2 regions of the Gilliamella sp. B3892 genome follow, and region 2 is predicted to be linked to the other one. Evidence: riboswitches for the same ligand, from Rfam matches in the RefSeq annotation. Region 2 holds a riboswitch; the other holds the start of a gene.
The links. Region 2 has a riboswitch for thiamine pyrophosphate ahead of thiM (hydroxyethylthiazole kinase). Riboswitches for the same ligand answer to the same signal wherever they lie in the genome.
Positions count from the first base shown of each region.

Region 1: linked by a shared signal. The riboswitch ahead of thiB (thiamine ABC transporter substrate binding subunit) and the one ahead of thiM (hydroxyethylthiazole kinase) in region 2 are both predicted to bind thiamine pyrophosphate.

Region 1 is NZ_JAFNOK010000002.1:110,431-114,869, forward strand. It holds gene thiP (thiamine/thiamine pyrophosphate ABC transporter permease) at 1-673, opposite strand, end outside; gene thiB (thiamine ABC transporter substrate binding subunit) at 687-1,685, opposite strand; TPP riboswitch at 1,726-1,833, opposite strand; gene J3U74_RS03195 (hypothetical protein) at 1,877-2,521, opposite strand; gene argS (arginine--tRNA ligase) at 2,706-4,439, shown strand.
Region 2 is NZ_JAFNOK010000003.1:85,111-89,549, reverse strand. It holds gene thiD (bifunctional hydroxymethylpyrimidine kinase/phosphomethylpyrimidine kinase) at 1-698, opposite strand, end outside; gene thiE (thiamine phosphate synthase) at 695-1,351, opposite strand; gene thiM (hydroxyethylthiazole kinase) at 1,361-2,149, opposite strand; TPP riboswitch at 2,198-2,300, opposite strand; gene trkA (Trk system potassium transporter TrkA) at 2,339-3,700, opposite strand; gene trpS (tryptophan--tRNA ligase) at 3,818-4,439, opposite strand, start outside.

The DNA.
Region 1 (4,439 bases), on a different contig from region 2:
AGATTGCCACTTCAATTGTGGTAAACTTTGGTCCCCCACCCAGCGCAAGCACAACGGCAAAACTGGAAAAACAAAGCATAAAAATTAATGCTGCCATAGGTAAGATTTGCCGGCGCAACAAAGGCCATTCAATCAGTTTAACAAAGGCAAAATGAGAAAAATTAAGCTGCGCTGCTAACTGTTTATGTTCGACCGGCACACTTATTAACGTTCGATAAAATAAACAGCAGGCATAGGGAAAATTCAAAAAAACATGCGCCAATAAAATACCCTGTAACCCATAAATCGACAGCGAATAAGGTAAATTAAGAGACTGAAAAAAAACCGATATTAGACCCTGCTTGCCATATACCGACAATAGTCCGGTAACAACCACTAGTGTTGGTAAAATAAAGGTGATCGGCATCAGCTTTAATAGCAGTGCTTTGCCTTTAAAATCAACCATTGATAAAGCTTTCGCCATTAATAATGCAAAGCCGATAGATAAAACAGTCGATAACAGTGATTGATAAAACGTTATTGCTAGAATATGTAATAAATAACTATCAAAATAGACAGTTAAATTATCAGACTCTATGGCAAAGCGAACTAGTGCAAAAAGCGCCGTTGCTAATACCATAAAAATAAAACTAGCGGCGCCAATACCTGCCATTAGCGGTTTTAATTTAAACATCAAATTAACCGTTTTATTTGATCACCGCTGATTGCCATTCACGAATCCACGCTTTTTGATGCTTGCTAACTTGTTCTGCATCAAATTCCAGCGGCTTGTCTATCGGTTTAATTTGCTCAAAAGCCGGTGGTAAATCAGTTTTGATAATTGGATACATCACATTTTTTTCAGCAAATAAACGTTGCACTTGTGGCGTTAATAGATATTTTAAAAATTGGCGAGCCAATGGAACTTCTTGGCTATATTTGATAATACCGGCTACCTCAACTTGACGATAATGTCCTTCATCAAAAATGGCCGCTACATAGCGATAATCGTTATCATTTAAAATATGTGCAACCGGTGAAGTGTTATAACTCAACACAAAATCAGCTTCGCCTTTCAAAAACATATTGTAAGACTCGCTCCAACCTTTGGTTACTGTAACGGTATTTTTCGCTATTTTTTGCCACGCTGTAGCGGCATCGTCATCATAAACTTTCTTCATCCAAAAAAGCAATCCTAAACCGGGTGTACTGGTTCTGGGATCTTGATAGATAATTTTCCAATTTGGCTTGTTATCAACTAATTGATGTAAAGATTGAGGTGGATTTTTTATTTTCTCTTTATTATAAATAAAGGCAAAATAACCATAATCATAAGGCATAAAATCTTCATTCCACCAATCGGTATTTAAGTTATCCGGTTTCTCAATTTGATGAGGTATAATGATATCGGCAAGTTTAGCTTGTTCTATCAGATTGTTATCTAACCCCAAAATCACATCAGCATTGGTTTTATCACCTTCAAGCCGAATACGATTTAAAATCGATACACCGTCTCCCAATGTTATCACATCAAGTTGACAATCACACTGCGCCTCAAAACCTTTTTTGATCGCTTCACCAGGACCCCACTGTGACATAAAAGAGTTATAACTATAGACGGTTAAAGTTGGCTGCTCAGCAAAGACAGCGCCGGCAAAGCACAATAAAGGAAAAACAATAGACAATAACAGATTGTGACGAAACATTTTGCCTCCAAAATAGTAAGTAAAAGACAAAAGGTTTGAGCAGATATTATAACTCAAATCCCTCCGCTGGCATGATCCAGTTCAGGTTCGACGGGTTATGTTAGCAAGTTAACATTCTCAGCCCAACTCGGCACCCCGTTGAGAACGATATTAGTTTAGAGGCTCAAGGTTTAATTGTAAATAGTTACCCTTCACTGTTGCCATTCAAATTTCTCTGCCATTTTGGAAGAGACTAACTTAAATTGCCCTTGATTAATCTGATATACCTGTTCTTTATAAAATTCCGGCTTAGGATCTATATATTCATAGTCCTCATCATAATAGTAAGTCACAAACTGTTTTAGGTTTATTGTTAAATCTTCATTGACAGAAAATTGATTAAAACTACTAACATCTTCATAGCGATATTGACTATCTAAAAGCAAAGCATCAATCAATTTACCTTGTTCATCGTAACTATTTAGTTGAATATTTAACATCTGGGTATCAGCTTCACCATAACCATTGTAAATTATCACTTTATAGAGATAATTATCCTGAACAAAGCCACCTACTACGTAATAGCGGATATCTTGTGTAAATCGATCATATCCAAAAGACTCATTTTTAATCGGAAAATTGATTTCTTGCTCATTCAAGAGTTGAGTGAGTTTTGAATACTTGTCCAAAAAGATAGCGTAACCATCATTATCTTTTTTATAGTATTTTATAAATTGTGAAGAAGTTATGGGGAGTTTTAGGTTTGGCACAGTGTCGGGGGCTTGAGCAAAGACTAAAGCAGAAAAAAATAAAAATATATTGACAATTACACTCCATTTAACAAATTTTTGGAACATTTATCACTCTCTTTATTTATGCAATTTATTTTGAACATAAAGTAATCTATGTCACGCTAATTTACAATAATTTTATCTTATACAAACACGCTGTATTTACTTGTCCTTAACTAATCCCACAGTGACAATTTATCAATTTACCAGTATTATATTGGGCATTTTATTACAATCAATTAGGTTTAGTGTGAATATTCAACAATTATTAATGCAACGCATTTCACAAGCAATGATTATGGCAGGCGCCGATAAAAACAGCGACGCGCTAATCAAACAATCTGCTAAAGTACAATTTGGTGATTATCAAGCTAATGGCATTATGTCTGCCGCTAAAAAGTTAGGCATGCCACCAAGAGAGCTTGCTGAAAAAGTATTGCAACATCTTGATATCAACGATATCGCTGATAAAGTTGAGATTGCCGGCCCTGGCTTTATTAATATCTTTTTAAAAAATAGCTGGATTGCGCAACAAAATGAAATTGCTTTAAGTAGTGATAAATTGAATATTACTTTACCGGCTAAACCACAAACGATAGTTGTTGACTATTCAGCACCGAATGTCGCCAAAGAGATGCATGTAGGACATTTACGTTCAACGATTATTGGTGATGCCACTGTCAGAGTATTAAGTTTTCTAGGTCATAATGTTATACGAGCCAACCATGTCGGTGATTGGGGCACGCAATTCGGTATGCTTATTGCTTACCTTGAAAAGATGCAAAATGAGCATGCCAATGATATGGATTTGTCAGATTTAGAATCATTTTATCGTGCCGCTAAAAAACACTATGACGAAGACCAAGCATTTGCTGAAAAAGCCCGTAATTACGTGGTTAAATTACAAGGTGGTGATGAGTATTGCCGAGAAATGTGGCGAAAACTTGTTGATATCACTATGACACAAAATATCGCAACCTATAAACGTCTTAATGTCACACTATCATTAGAAGATACCATGGGGGAAAGCATCTATAACAGCATGCTACCGGGTATTGTGGCTGATTTAAGACATAAAAAACTGGCGGTTGAAAGTGACGGGGCAATCGTTGTCTTTTTAGATGAATATAAAAACAAAGAAGGCGAGCCAATGGGTGTCATCATCCAAAAACGTGATGGCGGCTACCTGTATGCTACAACCGATATTGCTTGTGTCAAATACCGTTACGAAACATTGCATGCTGACCGTATACTCTATTATACCGATTCACGTCAACACCAACACCTTGAACAAGTTTGGGCAATTGTACACAAAGCTAAATATGTCCCGGAATCACTAAAACTTGAACATCATATGTTTGGTATGATGTTAGGTAAAGACGGAAAACCATTTAAAACTCGTTCGGGCGATACAGTTAAATTAAATGATCTGCTTGATGAAGCGACAGAACGTGCAACCGTTTTAATTCGCAGTAAAAATCCACAGTTGACCGAACAAGAGCTGGCGCAAGTGGTTGATGCTGTTGCTATCGGTGCGGTTAAATATGCCGATCTATCAAAAAACCGCACAACCGATTATGTATTTGATTGGGACAATATGCTGTCGTTTGAAGGCAACACCGCACCCTATTTACAATATGCTTACACTCGTGTACTATCAATCTTCAGAAAATCAAACATTAATGAAGATAGCTTAACCGGTACTATCAGTCTTGAAACGGATAAAGAGCGTGCATTAGCTACCCGCTTAATCCAATTTGATGAAACGATATCAACCGTTGCTAATGAAGGCACACCACATGTGCTGTGTGCTTATTTGTACGATATTGCTACACTATTTTCTAGTTTTTATGAACACTGCCCAATCTTATCTGCTGAAAATGAAAGTCTAAAAACCAGCCGTTTAAAACTGGCTTCATTAACAGCAAAAACCCTTAAAACGGGACTTGATATGTTAGGCATTAAAACCGTTGAAAAAATGTAA
Region 2 (4,439 bases):
TGTTTGACTGCCTGCGCTAAACTGCGTTGAGGTAATAACGCAGCAATTGCGGCAGATAAGGTGCAACCTGTGCCATGGGTATTTTTGGTTTGAATTCTTGGTGAAGACATAGTGATAATTTCATCATGTGTGATCAAGTAATCCGGGCTTTCATGCCCCGGCAAGTGTCCGCCTTTCATTAGCACAGCTTGACAGCCTAATTTAAGCAGCGCTTGCCCCTGTTTTAGCATATCATTTTCGTTGCTAGCTTCGTCACAATCTAACAAGGCAGCCGCTTCCGGCAAGTTTGGGGTGATAACGGTTGCCAGTGGTAATAATTTTTCACGAATTGCAGTGACAGCGTCGGATTTTAATAAGCGGTGCCCACCTTTGGCAACCATAACGGTGTCTAGCACAATGTTATTTATAGGATTATTTTTTAATAAATGATAGACCGTCGACACTATCTCTTTGTTCATCAACATACCGATTTTAACACTGTCGATGTTGATATCCTGATATAGCGTATTAAACTGCGCTTCAACAAATTGTGGCGATATAGCCAGCACGTCATCAACGCCTTGAGTGCTTTGTGCAGTGAGAGCAGTAATTACCGACATCCCATAAGCGCCTAATGCTGAAAATGTTTTTAAATCAGCTTGAATACCGGCACCACCACTTGGGTCGGATCCGGCGATGGTTACGGCGATTGTTGTCATAATATTTTTTCCTGTCGAGCTTGTTGTATTTTATTAATCAGCGATGCGGTTGCCTGTGCGACATTTTTTTGTCCACAAATGGCGGAAACCACAGCAACGCCGTTAATACCTGTTTGAATAACTTGGCTAATATTATTGATATCAATGCCACCAATGGCTACAGCCGGGCATTTTTTCAGTTTTACTTGTTGGGTCAGCAGCTCAATTCCCATAGCTGTTGCCGCATCTTTTTTGGTTGATGTTGGAAAGATTGGGCCAATTCCCAAATAATCGACTTGTTGCCAGTCAACCGCATTAAGTTGCTCTTGATTGGAAACTGAAAACCCTAACCATTTATCCTTACCGATTAAACGGCGAGTAACATCGACAGGCAAATCACTTTGCCCAATATGGACTCCATCTGCGTCAATAGCAAGTGCAATATCAATATGGTCATTAATAAATAGGGGGACAGGGGTGTCGGCTAGTGCGGTTTTCAGTGCTAAGGCGGCATGATACCACGCTTTACCTGTTAGCGCTTGCTCAGATCTTAACTGCACAGCAGTCACGCCATTAGCAACAGCAATTTGGGTCGTGTTTACCATACCATTAATACCACCACACAATAAGGGATCGAGAACTAAATATAAGTCCAAATTCAATTGTTTTTTCATCAGATTTCCTTATCCATGGTGTGAATTAAACAGTGAAAGCTTGTCGATAATTGATACGGCATAACTGCCTAAGCCATGGTGTTTGTTAGCTTGTTCACCCGCTTTTTTCATCATCAAACAGGCCGAAGCACAAGCTAATAACGTATCGTCTGAGCTAGCGATAAAGGCCGCCACCATTGCCGACAGTGAGCAACCGGTTCCGGTTACTTTCGTCAATGCAATATCACCACCTTCAATGCGGTATGTGATTTGACCGTTAGTCACATAATCAATATCACCGGTCATTGCAACAATGGTTTGATACTTTTGTGCTAACTGCTTTGCCGCTTCAAGCGCCTGTTCGGTTGAATCTTGGCTATCAGGCCCGTTTGAGCAAGATTGCTCACCGCTTAATGCCAAAATTTCTGATGCATTACCTCGAATGGCAGTGGGCTTAAATGCCAATAATTGATGAGCTATTGCGGTGCGATAAGGCAATGCGGGACCAACAGCGACCGGATCGAGCACCCATGGTGTTTGGCTTTGTTGTGCTTGCTTTGCAGAAAGCAGCATGCTTTGCGCAATATTATCCTCAATTGTTCCAATATTAACCAATAAACTGCTGGCAACGCTAACAAAATCGGCAACTTCTTGCTTGGCAACAATCATTGCAGGTGATGCGCCAATAGCCAGTAACACATTGGCAGTGAAATTTTGTACTACATCATTTGTTATACAGTGGACCAGGGGATGTTGTTGTTTGACGTTATTAATAAAGGGAGTGGCTTGGGCTAAATCAAACATTTTGGCTTGTGACATATTCATTCCTTATCATCTATTTATTGGGAAGAATTTGCCAGATTAAGCGCAATGTGGCTCAGACTTCCCTACGCTGGTATGATCCAGATCAGGTTCAACGGGTAAACTCTCAGTTTTTTGCAAAAGGCAAAAAACACCCCGAGTCAAATTTTTTTAGTTATTATGAACTTACTTTCGGTTTTAAACAAGCTATTGTAATAATCTTTCGATATCTGTTATCACTTTTCTTTCCGGTAGGAAGATAATTAAATGATCGCCATCTTCAATAGTTAAATCCGTGTTGACGATAATGACATCTTCACCACGAACAACAGCCCCAATAGTTGCGCCGGACGGTAATTTTAGTCCGTTGATATTTTTGCCGACCAGTTTCGAGCTCTCATTGGTGCCATTAGCCACCACTTCGACAATTTCCGATTCGCCTTGTCGAAGTGAAATCACTTTTACAACGCCGGTTTGTCTTACATGGCTCAGTAGCTCTGAAATCGTTGCGTGTTGTGGGGAGATAGCAATATCAATCACACTATCATTAATCAATTCCAAATAAGCCTGCTTTTGGATTAAGACAATAACTTTTTTGGCGCCCATTCTTTTGGCCAGCATTGAAGACATTATATTTGATTCATCATCGCTGGTTACAGCAATAAACAGATCGGTTAATTCGACCTGTTCTTGCGATAAAAGCTCTTGGTCGGACGATTCACCATGTAAAACGGTGGTATTAACTAACTGTTCAGCAATAAATTCTGCCCGTTCCGCATCCCGCTCAATCAACTTGACTTGATAGTCGTTCTCTAACCGCTTAGCTAAGGCAACCGCAACCCCGCCACCACCGCTAATTATAATTCGTTTGTAAGGTTTCTCTAACCGTTGTAGCTCGCTGGTTACCGCTTTAATATTCACCGGAGGAGTAATAAAGTAGACCATATCACCGGCTTCAATAAGTGTAGAGCCTAATGGACGAATAAAGCGATTTTGGCGATAAATCGCCACCACTCGAGCTTCAACATGGGGGAGATGCTCTTTGAGTTCGGACAGTTCACTACCGACTAAAGCGCCACCATAATATGCAGTAACGGCAACTAGGCAGACTCGATTATCGTAAAACGAGGCAAATTGTAGAGCGCCGGGGTATTGAATTAATTGACTGATATGATTTGTGATTAAATTTTCTGGTGCAATAATGTGATCGATATTAATACAATCTTTATTGAAAAAAGGGTATCGTTCATCATTGTATTCCGGCGCACGAATACGGGCGACTTTTTGCGGAATGTTAAACATGACATGACCAATCTGACAAGCCATCATATTAACTTCGTCAGAATTGGTAACCGCAACGAGCATATCAGCCGATTCAGCACCAGCGCTTTCCAACACTTGTGGATAAGAAGATTTTCCTACAATGACTTGTAAATCAAAACGCTCTTGCAAAGATTGCAATTTTTCGTGATCTTCATCAACCACAGTGACATCGTTTTGTTTATCGGTTACCAGATACTCAGCCAGCGCACTGCCGGTTTGTCCTGCACCAAGAATTATAATCTTCATTGTTAACCCATAATAGTTAAATGGCTTTAAAGCTTACAGAGTCAACTTTTTTGCTTACTAAAGCCAATTAATATTGTTCAATGTTTATCGCGACTTGTGTCGTTTGTCGAATCGTAGTTATACAAAACCGATAGCATCGTACACTTTTCTCAACGTCGGCTCAGCTTTTGAGCGTGCTTTATCAGCACCTTCACGCATAATTGAAAACAGGTACGTTTCATCGTCACGGTATTGGTGATATTTAGCTTGTAAAGCCGTTAACATATCAATAACTTGTGTTGCTACTTCAGTTTTCAAGTGGCCGTACATTTTGCCTTCAAATTCTTTTTCAAGCTCAATTATCGGTTTGCCCGTGATGCCGGTTAAGATATCTAACAGATTAGAAACTCCCGCTTTATTTTTTAAATCATAACGTACAACCGGTGGCTCATCAGAATCGGTCATGGCTCGCTTAATTTTTTTCTCAATGTCTTTTGGATTTTCAAGTAAACCAATGACGTTGTTACGGTTTTCATCTGATTTAGACATTTTCTTAGTCGGTTCTTGAAGTGACATCACTCTAGCACCGACTTTCGGAATAAAGGGTTCTGGTACCGTAAATATCTCACCATAAAGCGCATTAAAGCGCATCGCAATATCACGTGATAACTCAAGATGTTGTTTTTGATCATCACCAACTGGCACTAAATTAGCTTGATAAAGTAAAATATCGGCAGCCATAAGTACCGGATAATCAAAT